Regions from separate parts of the Erwinia sp. E_sp_B01_1 genome, predicted to be linked through region 4. Evidence: predicted binding sites of a transcription regulator. Region 4 holds the regulator's gene; each other region holds the start of a gene.
What was found. The regulator Fur, encoded in region 4, represses iron uptake genes when iron is present. The targets are predictions, from matches to a motif close to ATAATAATGAGAACNACTATCAA.

Region 1: efeU (iron uptake transporter permease EfeU) is a predicted target of Fur. The motif match lies at 1,854-1,876, and genes of this name have one in related genera.
Region 2: bfd (bacterioferritin-associated ferredoxin) is a predicted target of Fur. The motif match lies at 1,289-1,311, and genes of this name have one in related genera.
Region 3: fhuE (ferric-rhodotorulic acid/ferric-coprogen receptor FhuE) is a predicted target of Fur. The motif match lies at 1,951-1,973, and genes of this name have one in related genera.

Annotation. Positions count from the first base shown of each region.
Region 1 covers NZ_CP142208.1:2,812,492-2,815,635, forward strand. Annotated here, with positions in the region: gene efeO (iron uptake system protein EfeO) at 1-916, opposite strand, end outside; gene efeU (iron uptake transporter permease EfeU) at 970-1,803, opposite strand; gene putP (sodium/proline symporter PutP) at 2,204-3,144, opposite strand, start outside.
Region 2 covers NZ_CP142208.1:430,071-433,214, reverse strand. Annotated here, with positions in the region: gene rpsJ (30S ribosomal protein S10) at 1-160, opposite strand, end outside; gene bfr (bacterioferritin) at 497-973, opposite strand; gene bfd (bacterioferritin-associated ferredoxin) at 1,058-1,252, opposite strand; gene tuf (elongation factor Tu) at 1,412-2,596, opposite strand; gene fusA (elongation factor G) at 2,667-3,144, opposite strand, start outside.
Region 3 covers NZ_CP142208.1:4,395,816-4,398,959, forward strand. Annotated here, with positions in the region: gene fhuE (ferric-rhodotorulic acid/ferric-coprogen receptor FhuE) at 1-1,753, opposite strand, end outside; gene ssb1 (single-stranded DNA-binding protein SSB1) at 2,204-2,755, opposite strand; gene uvrA (excinuclease ABC subunit UvrA) at 3,060-3,144, shown strand, end outside.
Region 4 covers NZ_CP142208.1:1,404,467-1,407,610, reverse strand. Annotated here, with positions in the region: gene ybfF (esterase) at 1-101, shown strand, start outside; gene ybfE (LexA regulated protein) at 248-529, shown strand; gene fldA (flavodoxin FldA) at 692-1,222, shown strand; gene fur (ferric iron uptake transcriptional regulator) at 1,576-2,019, shown strand; gene VRC33_RS06890 (beta-N-acetylhexosaminidase) at 2,072-3,144, opposite strand, start outside.

The sequences.
Region 1 (3,144 bases), 1.4 Mb from region 4:
GACGCAGCAGGGTAACAATTTTTTGCGCGCCGTCAACGTTAGCCTGGAAGTCCCACAGGTCAGTACGGCTGTAACGATCTTCTTCACCCGAGATTTTGCTGGAAGCCACTTCCTCGATCAGCCCGGCAGCCCCGCCTACTACTTTACCCGGCGGGAAGGCGAGTTCATCAATCCGCTTTTGCAGATCCAGCACATCGGTGTTGAGCTGCTCAGCATAACTCTCCATGCCTTTGGTGCTGTTGTCGCCCCACAGCGCTTTTTCCAGGCGGTGGAAGCCGGTGAATTTAGGATCTTCCGCTTTCTTCTCATAGTCATCTTCACGGGCATCAATGCTGCCATCGAGGTCGGAGAAGAGTTCCGCAATAGGTTCGATACGCTCGTAATGGCGGCGGGTAGGCGCATACAGGGCCTTGGCCTTTTCGATGTCACCGGCTTTGATCGCGTCGGTAAACGCTTTGGTACTGGCAACCAGGTCCACCACTTCCTGGGTCACGTAAGCTTTGTATTCGGTAATCGGACCGGCGAGCTGCATCACATCCGGCTTGCCATCAGAAGCGGCCTGAGTGCCTTTGACAATCAGCTTGCCTTTCGGGTTGCTCAACAGGCCACAGGTGAGGTCGTATTCACCGGGTTCAAGGTTAGCGGTGAGTTTCTGAGTAAAGCCTGGCGCGATATTTTCACGCTCTTCCACCACCATCACCCCTTTCAGGATCTCCCACTCCAGCCCTTTCTGGCTGTTGTTTTTGATAATGAACTGGGTTTTGCCCGCCTTAACGGTGACGCTCATCGGGTCACACTGTTTGTCATTCACGGTGATGTTCACCTGGGGAATATCAGCAGCCATTGCCGCAGCAGAACCGGTAAGCAGAGTCAGCAGCGCAGCATTCAGCGCCTGCCGGCGAAAACGAAGAGTCATAGTAAATCCCTGTGAAAAGTTAACGTGCCTGCAAGCCAGGCACGGACAAAGGCTTAACGCGTCGGGCGCAGTGCACCAGCCTGAGGACGCGCGGGCATAAAGAACAGCAGCAGTGCAGGAATCAGATAGATAAGCCAGACCGCCACTTCGCTGACGCTTGGCGCTTCCTGGTAACCCAGCATCCCTTCCAGCAGCGTGCCGGTTAGCGTGCTGGTGGAGAGCGTGTCACTCATATCAAAGGCCAGCGACTGGAAATGATTCCACAGCCCGGCTTCGTGGAAGGCGCGGATGGCACCTGCGGCCAGCCCGGCCGCGACAAACAGGATAAACAGGCCGGTCCATTTGAAGAAAACGGCCAGATTCAGGCGCACGCCGCCCCAGTAGATCAGCATGCCGAGCACCACCGCAGCGGCAAGGCCCAGGATTGCGCCAACCGGGGGAGCCAGCCCCACATCCTGCTGGAAAGCGGCCAGCAGAAAGAAGACCGATTCCAGGCCTTCACGGGCGACAGCCAGAAACACCATGATAATCAGTGCCCAGCCGCTGTTACTGCCCTTCTGCAGGGCGTGATCCACAGCATCTTCCAGCTGGGCTTTCACATTGCGGGAGACCTTGCGCATCCAGAACACCATATAAGTGAGGATGCAGACGGCAATCACCGCCACGATCCCTTCAAACAGCTCCTGCTCTTTCTGCGGGAACTCGCCAGTGGTTTCATTGATAAACCAGCCCACGCCCAGGCATAACGTAGCGGCGACAAACACCCCAACCCACATCGCACCAAACCACTCGCTGCGGTGGGTTCGCTTAAGATAACTGGCGATCAGACTGACTATCAGCGCGGCTTCCAGGCCCTCGCGTAACATAATTAGAAACGGGACAAACATGCCTGAGGCCTCAACGGTGAAATAATTTCATCTGTGGTAAAGAAACGTAAATCAAAACGATATCGATTATCATTATCGCCAGTAAAAATACAAGAGGCCGCTGAGGTATTTTCGCAAATTGCGAGCAGGGGCGCGGGCTGGAGCGTGGCAGGAAGGGGAAAGCGAAGCGGAACAAAATGACTGGAAATTAAGGGAGGCTTTGGCTGAGGTCGCCTGGAAATGGACGTCTGAACGACGCCCCTCCAGACGGCTTACGAACCTGAAGCGATGGGAGCCTGTGCCCTGAACAAAGCATCACGGGTCATGAACGGCCCGTGCTGAGCTGCCACGGAGGGCGCTTTTTGCGTCTTTGTGAGGGGCAGAGGCTCCCTGAGCCTGCACTTTGCTAATAATTCAGAGATTACACTGCGTTGTATTCCGCTTCTGCGGCATCAAAACGTTTGCGGGCTGCGGCTGAGGGTTCACGGCCCATCAGGCTGACAATCAGAATCGCCAGGCTGGCAAACAGGAAGCCCGGAATGATTTCGTACAGATCCAGCCAGCCATACTGTTTCCACACCAGCACGGTTACTGCACCGATAATCATACCGGCCAGCGCGCCGTTGCGGGTCATGCGTTTCCAGATCAGCGAGAACAGCACCACAGGCCCAAAAGCTGCCCCAAAGCCAGCCCAGGCGTAGCTCACCAGACCCAGCACGCGGTTTTCAGGGTTAGAGGCCAGGGCAATGGCGATCGCCGCCACCAGCAGCACCATCATGCGCCCCACCCACACCAGCTCACGCTGGGTAGCATTCTTACGCAGGAAGTTTTTATAGAGATCTTCCGTCAGCGCACTGGAGCAAACCAGCAGCTGGCAGCTCAGGGTGGACATCACCGCCGCCAGGATCGCTGAAAGCAGGATACCGGCAATCCACGGATTGAACAGAATACGGGCCAGCTCAATAAAGATGCGTTCGCCGTTTTCAGAGACGCCAGCAGCCTGGGCGACGTTGTTCTGGAAGTAAGCGATGCCGAAGAAGCCCACGGCCACCGCACCAGCCAGACACAGGATCATCCAGGTCATGCCGATACGACGAGCGGTGCGGATGGAGCGGTGAGAATCCGCCGCCATAAAGCGCGCGAGAATATGTGGCTGACCAAAGTAGCCCAGTCCCCAGCCCAGCAGCGAGATAATGGCGACAAAGTTCAGGTTTTTCAGCATATCGGTATTTTCAAAGCTTTTGGCCTGAATAACCTGCATCGCATCGCCCAGCCCGCCTACGGCAATGATAACCATCACCGGCGTCAGGATCAGGGCAAAGAACATCAGCGCAGCCTGAACGGTATCCGTCCAGCTCACGG
Region 2 (3,144 bases), 970 kb from region 4:
AGATCAGAACGGTAAAGCGCTCTTTGCGGGTCGGCAGCGGGATGGGACCACGCACCTGCGCACCAGTGCGCTTGGCAGTCTCAACAATTTCCGCAGTTGATTGATCAATCAGACGATGATCAAACGCTTTAAGACGGATACGGATTCTTTGGTTCTGCATGAGACCAGAGCTCCAATTATTTATAAACGAAAAAAATTACTACTCATACCCATTACGATTGATGGGTGAGTGTAATCGTCTGCACATAACTCCCCTATTGGGAGTATTGTCAGGTGAGCTGATTGCTCGCCTGCGGTTCAGATTGAACCGGGCCGTCATTTCTGACAAGCCCGCGCATTATACGTGGCTCAGCGTTTAACGCAACCTGTTTCTATAGAGCGGATAAGTGAGAAGAAGGGAGGGCTGACTGGAATACAAAGACTAAAAATGCGAACGCCGCTGAACTCTCTGTTTCAGCGGCGTAAATTTGTACAACGACATTGCGGCTACCCTGCCCTACTCTTCTACTTTTATTTGTGACTGCAGATAATTTTGCGTACCTATCTTACCGATCAGCTCAAGCTCGGTTTCAAGAAAATCGATATGCTGCTCTTCATCTTCCAGAATCTTAATCATCATATCCCTGCTGACGTAATCATGAACCTTATCCGCATAAGAGATGGCTTCGCGCAAATCTTTTGCGCCTTCAAGCTCCAGTTGCAGATCGGATTGCAACATCTCTTCCACATCTTCTCCAATGCGTAACCTGCCAAGATCTTGCAGATTTGGGAGCCCCTCGAGAAATAATATGCGTTCAATATATTTATCAGCATGTTTCATTTCATCGATCGACTCATGATACTCAATGTCGTTCAGACGCATCAGTCCCCAGTTTTTGAACATCCGCGCATGCAGGAAATACTGATTGATGGCAACCAGCTCATTTCCAAGCAGTTTATTAAGATGACTTATGATTTTTATATCGCCCTTCATTTTGCTTCCTCCGCTTCCAGTTAATCAAATCGTAGACGCGGAATGAGGGAAGTCAAAAAACCATGACTAAATATAGGGAGATTATCAGGCGATCTCTTTGTACTGCGGAACATGCTGTAATTCTTCATCCATGATTTCGCGTGCGGCGCGGATACATTTACCGCATTGCTTGCCAACCGGGACCAGTTGACGGAGATGCTGTATGGATTTGGGTTGATAACGGCGGACCACTTCGCGGATGGTTTTGTCACTCACAGCATTACACAAACAGACGTACATTTTGCCACTCCAGTACAATTTCTGATCATAGTGTAAATGCGAATCGTTTTTATTACAATGCCTGGCGAATCTGTCCGGATTGCGGACATAAAAAAAGAGCACCTGAGTGCTCTCTTTATTTGCTATGGCGGAGCAAGCTCCGCCTCAGGCTATCAGCAATTAAGCGATAACTTTAGCAACAACGCCCGCACCAACAGTACGGCCGCCTTCACGGATTGCGAAACGCAGACCGTCATCCATCGCGATTGGGTGGATCAGGGTAACAACCATCTGAATGTTGTCACCTGGCATTACCATCTCAACGCCTTCTGGCAGTTCGATGGTACCGGTCACGTCAGTAGTACGGAAGTAGAACTGAGGACGGTAGCCTTTGAAGAACGGAGTATGACGGCCGCCTTCGTCTTTGGACAGAATGTAAACTTCTGACTCAAACTTGGTGTGTGGCTTGATGGTACCTGGCTTAGCCAGAACCTGGCCACGCTGGATATCTTCACGCTTGATACCACGCAGCAGAACACCACAGTTCTCGCCTGCACGACCTTCGTCCAGCAGCTTACGGAACATTTCAACGCCGGTACAAGTTGATTTCACAGTATCTTTGATACCAACGATTTCAACTTCTTCACCAACCTTGACGATACCGCGCTCTACACGACCGGTAACAACGGTACCACGGCCAGAGATAGAGAACACGTCTTCGATTGGCAGCAGGAAAGGCTTGTCAATGGCGCGCTCTGGTTCTGGAATGTAGTTATCCAGGTGGCCAGCCAGCTCAATGATTTTCTCTTCCCACTCAGCTTCGCCCTGCAGTGCTTTCAGTGCAGAACCGCGAACAATTGGCAGGTCATCACCAGGGAAGTCGTAAGCAGACAGAAGTTCACGAACTTCCATCTCAACCAGCTCCAGCAGCTCTTCGTCATCAACCATGTCACATTTGTTCATGAACACGATGATGAAAGGAACGCCAACCTGGCGACCCAGCAGGATGTGCTCACGGGTCTGAGGCATAGGGCCGTCAGTCGCAGCTACAACCAGGATAGCGCCGTCCATCTGAGCAGCACCGGTGATCATGTTTTTCACATAGTCGGCGTGGCCCGGGCAGTCAACGTGCGCGTAGTGGCGAGTCGGGGTGTCATATTCAACGTGTGAAGTGTTGATGGTGATACCACGAGCTTTTTCTTCTGGCGCGTTATCGATCTGGTCGAATGCACGAGCAGAACCACCGTAGGTTTTAGCCAGAACGGTAGTGATAGCAGCAGTCAGGGTAGTTTTACCGTGGTCAACGTGTCCGATGGTACCAACGTTGACGTGCGGTTTGTTACGTTCAAATTTCTCTTTAGCCACGACGATATTCCTTACTTTAATGCTCTCACTCCGTGGTGAGAGCATAGGATCAATATTTTAAAACTGTAGCTTATTTGCTACGAGCTTCAATAACGGCCTGAGCGACATTGTTCGGCGCATCATCATACTTCAGGAACTCCATTGAGTATGAAGCACGGCCTTTAGTCAGAGAGCGCAGCTGAGTTGCATATCCGAACATTTCAGACAGCGGAACTTCAGCATGAATCTGTACGCCAGTAGCGTTAGATTCTTGTCCCTTCAGCATACCACGACGACGGCTAAGGTCACCGATAACGTCACCGGTGTTCTCTTCCGGAGTCTCTACTTCAACTTTCATGATCGGCTCAAGCAGTACTGGAGTTGCTTTCTTAAAGCCGTCTTTGAACGCGATAGAAGCTGCAAGTTTAAACGCCAGCTCTGAGGAGTCAACGTCATGGTAAGAACCAAAGTGCAGACGAACACCCAGATCAACTACCGGATAACCAGCCAGAGGACCTGATTTCAGCTGCTCCTGGATACCTTTGTCAACCGCAGGCACGTATTCAGTA
Region 3 (3,144 bases), 1.8 Mb from region 4:
CATCGTACTGGGCAACATTATCCTGTTCGATACGGAAAACGGCGAAGGTGGCAGTGAGACGCCCATTCATCCAGTCGGATTTCAGCCCGGTTTCGTAGTTTTTTCCGGTAACCGGCGAGAGATAGGCCCCGCTTCGATCGCGGTCGGTCTGCGGCTGGAAGATGGAGGTGTAGCTGGCATAGGCCGACCAGTTATCGTTGAGGTCGTAAATCAGGCCAGCATAAGGCGTGAGGTTATTCTTGTGCACATTGCCGCTGGTGCCAACCGTGCTCCACTGGGTGTAACGGGTACCGATAATCAGCGACAGCGGGTCAGCCAGAGAGAAGCGTCCGGCCAGATAACCCGACTTCTGCCGGACGGTATCGTCCAGATTCTGATACCACCCCTGCCATTCCGGTTCGGCAACGTTGCCGCTCCAGCTGTTACTGAAACTGCCCATCTGTTCCGTATCGATCGGGCCGTCATTACTTTCCGTGGAGTTACGCTGACGGCTGTAGCTCATGCCGGCGACCAGTTCGTGCTGGCGGCCAAACAGCGAGAACGGACCCGTGGCGTAAGCGTCAACGGATTCCAGCTTGCGCGTCCCGCGATCCTGACTGCCAAATCCGCTCGTGCCCTCACCCGTAACGGCATCCGGGAAACCTTCGATATAGAGCAACTTATCGTTGAACGTCTGTTCGCCGTGGGTGCCATTCAGCCGGACACTCCAGCCGTTATCAAAATCGTGCCTGAGGTTGGCAAACACCTTGCGGGAATTGATGTTGTAGTGCGTCCAGTCCGTTGAAGTGCTGGTGTTGCGATTGTAATGGGTACGGACGCCGTTGCTGTACCAGGTTGGCAGACCGCCCCAGGTAGGATTGCCGGTGTTGGATTCCTGATAGTCATAGCCCAGCGACAGCGTGGTGTTTTCAGTAACATCCGCATCCACCACGCCATAGAGGAATTTTTTGGTTTTATGGTAACGGTCAAGCTGGCTGTCCTGATCCTGATAACCTGCAACAACCCGCCCACGCACGGTACCGGCCTCATTCAGCGGGCCGGAGACGTCCGCCACATAGCGCTGTTTGTTCCAGCTACCGTAACTGGCGCTGAGATTGCCGGTAAAATCACGGCTGTCGGCGTGCTTACGCACCATGTTCACCGAGGCTGAAGGGCTACCGGCCCCCGTCATCAGCCCGGTTGCGCCACGAACCACTTCGATACGGTCGTAAATAGCCGTGTCCTCAGCCGCATCGCCAAAATTCCAGGTATCGGTGACTGAAGAGGGAATGTCATCGTAGGTGTAGCTGCTGATTTCAAAACCACGGGAGAAGTAAGAGGCGCGTTCACTGTCGATGATTTCTGCCGAAACGCCGGTGGTGTTCGTCAGCACATCCCCCACCGACTGAAGATTTTGATCCTTCATCCGCTGGCTGGTGATAACGCTGAGCGACTGGGGAACATCGCGCGGGGTCAACAGCATTTTGGTGCCTGCCGTAGTGGTTTTCACGCTGTAGTCGTGTTGCTCACTGGCGGAGTCATCCACCGTGGCCCCCACCACCATGTCCTGCTGCTCGCCGGGCAAGGCAGATGAAACCGCAACGGCGTTCGCGTCGGATGTCGCTGCCGTTAACGTTGTATTCGCCTTGTCAGCCTGCGCCAGAGCGGGCTGCATCAGCACCAGCATGGCCAGTGCCGACAATGAAAAATTTACGCTGTTTTTACTGTTCGACGCGCGCAAAGCCGCCTCGTTTCCCCTGCCAATAAAAGACATATCAGATCCCATCGAAAATTTACCGGAAGCAACAGCGTTTTATTTTTTTCTTCGCTGTCCACCACACGCCTGGCTGCCGTTGTCCTGCAACTCGCGCATCTTGTTGAGAATGTGAATACTAATCATTTACGTTCAGTCAGTCGCGCAGGAGTTCACAGCTAATAAGTAACAAAATATTAATTAATATATATCAATTGTTTATAATGAAAACGGTTATGAATGATACCGGTGGGAAAGTGAAGATAAGGGCGCGACAGAGTGCAGCCAGGTAAATCTGTTGAAACCAGCGCTGATGATGGATGCGGGAAGCAATGAAAGCGGCAGGCAAGATATGCAGTAATCGTCTGTGATGAAGTGCAGCGTAACAGCAGCACCCGGGTTGTCCTTAGCCAAAAAAAACCCCGCATCAGCGGGGCCTTACAGGGATACTCAACGCAATTTTGAATCGAATCAGAAAGGAATATCGTCGTCGAAATCCATTGGCGGTTCATTGTTAGCCGGAGCGTTGTTCTGCTGTGGCTGCTGTGGACGCGATTGCTGACCACCGCTGAACTGGTTGCCGCCCTGTGCGCCGCCCTGAGGCTGCTGAGGCTGGCCCCAGCCGTTGTTGCTGCCCTGGCCGCCACCGGCTGATGCGCCGCCGCCAGCGCCCTGACGGCCGCCCAACATCTGCATGGTGCCGCCAACGTTAACAACCACTTCAGTGGTGTATTTTTCAACGCCGGCCTGGTCAGTCCATTTACGGGTTTGCAGTGCGCCTTCAATATAGACCTGAGAACCCTTTTTCAGGTATTCGCCCGCGACTTCCGCCAGTTTGCCAAACAGCACTACACGGTGCCATTCAGTTTTCTCTTTGGTTTCGCCGGTCTGCTTGTCACGCCAGCTTTCAGACGTGGCCAGGGTAATGTTGGCAACAGCGCCGCCATTTGGCATATAGCGAACTTCCGGGTCTTGACCCAGGTTGCCCACCAGGATCACTTTGTTTACGCCTCTGCTGGCCATGATTCGTCTCTCCGATAATTGTTCTGCTTTAAGTCTAAGCCGGAAATTCTAACATGCCACTCCCTTAGATCCTACTTTCAGATCGGGATCGCAAAGGGTTTCTCAGGCTTGCCCCGTTGCAGGTTGCGGCCTGAGAAGGATCGAAGAATTTTATCGCCCGACACCAGGCGGGATCGGGATCCTCTCCTGCCTTGCTGGCAAAGCACTGTATATCCATTCAGGTTTTTTTGTGCCATAATTACAGGCTTCATTCTGGTCATGCCGGACAGGCATGGTGAGGTCTGTGTTAATCCGGGAAGTGTGAATGGATAAGATCGAAGTACGGGGTGCACGCACCCATAATTTGAAAAATATCAACCTGATCATCCCTCGCGACAAACTGATCGTTG
Region 4 (3,144 bases):
CTCAGGCCCGTGCCCATGTGGTAACCGGTGCCGGTCACTGGGTTCATGCTGAAAAACCTGATGCTGTTTTGCGCGCAATTCGACGTTTTTTTGCGCTGTAAAAACAAATGTTTCCTGAGATGGCTAAAACGTTGTCGTCATGACTTTCACTGGGGTATGATGGCGCGCTTTAAATTTGTCGCAGCACGAATTTCAGCCGACATCAGGCCTGAACCATCGAACTCCAGCCTTTCAGTATCACGATTCTATGGCAAAAGAAAACACGGACCGCACCACGATCGATCTGTTCGCAGATGACCGTCGCCCGGGACGACCTAAAACTAATCCGCTTACGCGTGATGAGCAGTTGCGTATCAACAAACGTAACCAGCTCAAGCGCGATAAAGTGCGGGGACTGAAACGCGTTGAGCTGAAAATGAACAGCGACGCAGTGGATGCCCTGAATGAACTCGCTGAGCAGCGTAATATGAGCCGCAGTGAGTTAATAGAAGAAATGGTTATGGCGCAGCTGGCCGACCAGAAGCGCTAAACAGCATCAGCTTACCGGCTGTCCGGCATCTGCCGGTGAAGCACAAAGCGACAAAAGCGGGCGGATTACTCATTTATCCCCCTGGAGCTGTCTGCTATCATTGCCGGTATCTGTAGTGAGCAGCCTTTACCCCATCATTGAGATTCAAGAGGTTAGTAAGTCATGGCAATCGTAGGCATTTTCTTTGGCAGCGATACGGGCAATACAGAAAACATTGCAAAAATGATCCAGAAGCAGCTCGGTAAAGAGGTTGCTGAAGTTCAGGATATCGCTAAAAGCAGCAAAGAAGACCTTGAAGCCTTTGATATTCTGCTGCTCGGTATCCCAACCTGGTATTATGGTGAGGCCCAGTGCGACTGGGATGATTTCTTCCCGACGCTGGAAGAAATTGATTTCAATGGCAAACTGGTAGCCCTGTTTGGCTGTGGCGATCAGGAAGATTACGCAGAATACTTCTGCGACGCGATGGGCACCATCCGCGACATCATCGAGCCTAAGGGTGCGGTTATCGTGGGTCACTGGCCAACAGAAGGTTATCATTTCGAAGCCTCTAAAGGGCTGGCGGATGATACCCATTTCCTTGGCCTGGCCATTGATGAAGATCGCCAGCCAGAACTGACCAGCGAACGTACCGAAAAGTGGGTCAAACAAATTTTTGATGAGCTCCAGCTGCAAGAAATCATTGAAGCTTAAGGAGTGCGGCCTGTTGTGGGACATATCTCACATCAGGCCAGTGATTTTTCCTATAGAAGTAATAGGCACATTTTTGTAACTTTCATCTGCAAAACTGTAGAATATCGCCATCGGTCACCCCGCTTTCTCAATGTCTTCGCCCTGCTGGCGATGACAGAGCGAAATGTTCACCCAGCGCTTGCTCTTCCGGACGTAACGACTTTCATCATTACCTCCCTCAACAGTGACGCATCGCCGGTAGTATTCATTTCGAAGTATCAGATCTATAATGAGACGTTTAGCTTTTCGCGTCGACCGATGTTCATGGCTTTTCAGCCACACAGTGACTAGCAAAGTAACAGGACAATATCCGCATGACTGACAATAACACCGCATTAAAGAAGGCCGGCCTGAAAGTCACGCTTCCCCGACTGAAAATTCTGGAAGTGCTTCAGGAACCTGAGGGCCATCATGTCAGTGCGGAAGACTTGTACAAGCGCCTGATAGATATGGGCGAAGAAATTGGTCTGGCGACGGTTTACCGCGTTCTGAACCAGTTTGATGATGCGGGGATCGTTACCCGTCATAATTTTGAAGGCGGCAAGTCCGTTTTTGAACTGACTCAGCAGCATCACCACGATCACCTCATTTGCCTGGACTGCGGTAAAGTGATCGAGTTCAGCGATGAATCTATCGAAACTCGCCAGCGTGACATCGCTACGCGTCACGGTATTAAGCTCAGTAACCACAGTCTGTACCTTTACGGTCACTGTACCACTGGCGATTGCCGCGAAGACGATACCCTGCACGACAAGTAATCTGCACTAACAGTAAAAACCGGTGAACTTCACCGGTTTTTTTTTGCCCTTCTTAAAGCTTCTCTACCCTGCTGAAGCGTTCGCCGGCTTTATTCACCGTGCGCAACCACACTTTGCCTTCCACCTGTGGCTGATGCCCGGCCTCATAAAGCTGCCAGGTTTTCCCTTCATCCAGACTGTACTGCACAGCCAGGCCCGGTAATGCCGTATTGACCTGTAACTTACCCTTGACGATTTTACCGCCCGGTAAAGGTAAGCGATAAGCTATGCCAGCCTTGTCCAGCTTCGCCAGTTCACGCTGGCCCAGCAGATTGGCAAATCGCTGCCAGTCCTGGCGCTGAGCGTCCTGATCCACAAAGTGAGTTTTACCACCGATATACTCTTTCCCTGCTTTGTAATCCTGCTCCCAGTCAGCCCGATGCCAGGCTCGTTCCGCAACGGAAAGGACGCGAGGGAAAATCATATATTCCATCTGCTGGTCGGTACGAACCGTTTCGCTCCACAACTGAGCGGAAAGCCCGGTGGCTCCAGGCCAGGCTTTGTCCGATTTTGCACTGAAATTTTTGCCATCGCGATCGACCGAGGTCTCGGCATTTTGCGGCAGGTTATCCGGTGCGAAGCCGAAAACTTTACGTTCATCACTGAAGCGGGTGCCCCAGTAATAGCCACGCTCAAGAGGATTAACCTCATACGGGAAGTCCATATAGAGATAATCAGGATTTGAAACAATCACTTCGTAGCCTTTGTTTGCCCAGTCATTGGCCGAGTCAAATCCTCCCCAATAGAGGGTATCCCAGAAGTTCACCGCAACCTTTTCGGTGGCAAAAGCGTTAGCATCCCTGGCATCTTTCAGCCCATCCTGCCATGCCTGCATCTTGCCGATGCCATGCGCGTTAACCTGCTGACTGACTTTCACCGCAAAATAGCTCGGCAGGTGGCCAAGATCGGCCACTTTCCCCTCTTTAATCATCTTCTGACAAACCTGGGATTTCGCCCACGGCTGATCTTCCTTGCTCATGTCCAGCAACCCGGTGCCGGCAACCGGTTTTTTGATGTCAGAGTAACCCGCGCCAAATCGGATATTTTTCGCTTCATCTCCGCCGAAATGCCAGGTCTGAAGCGGCT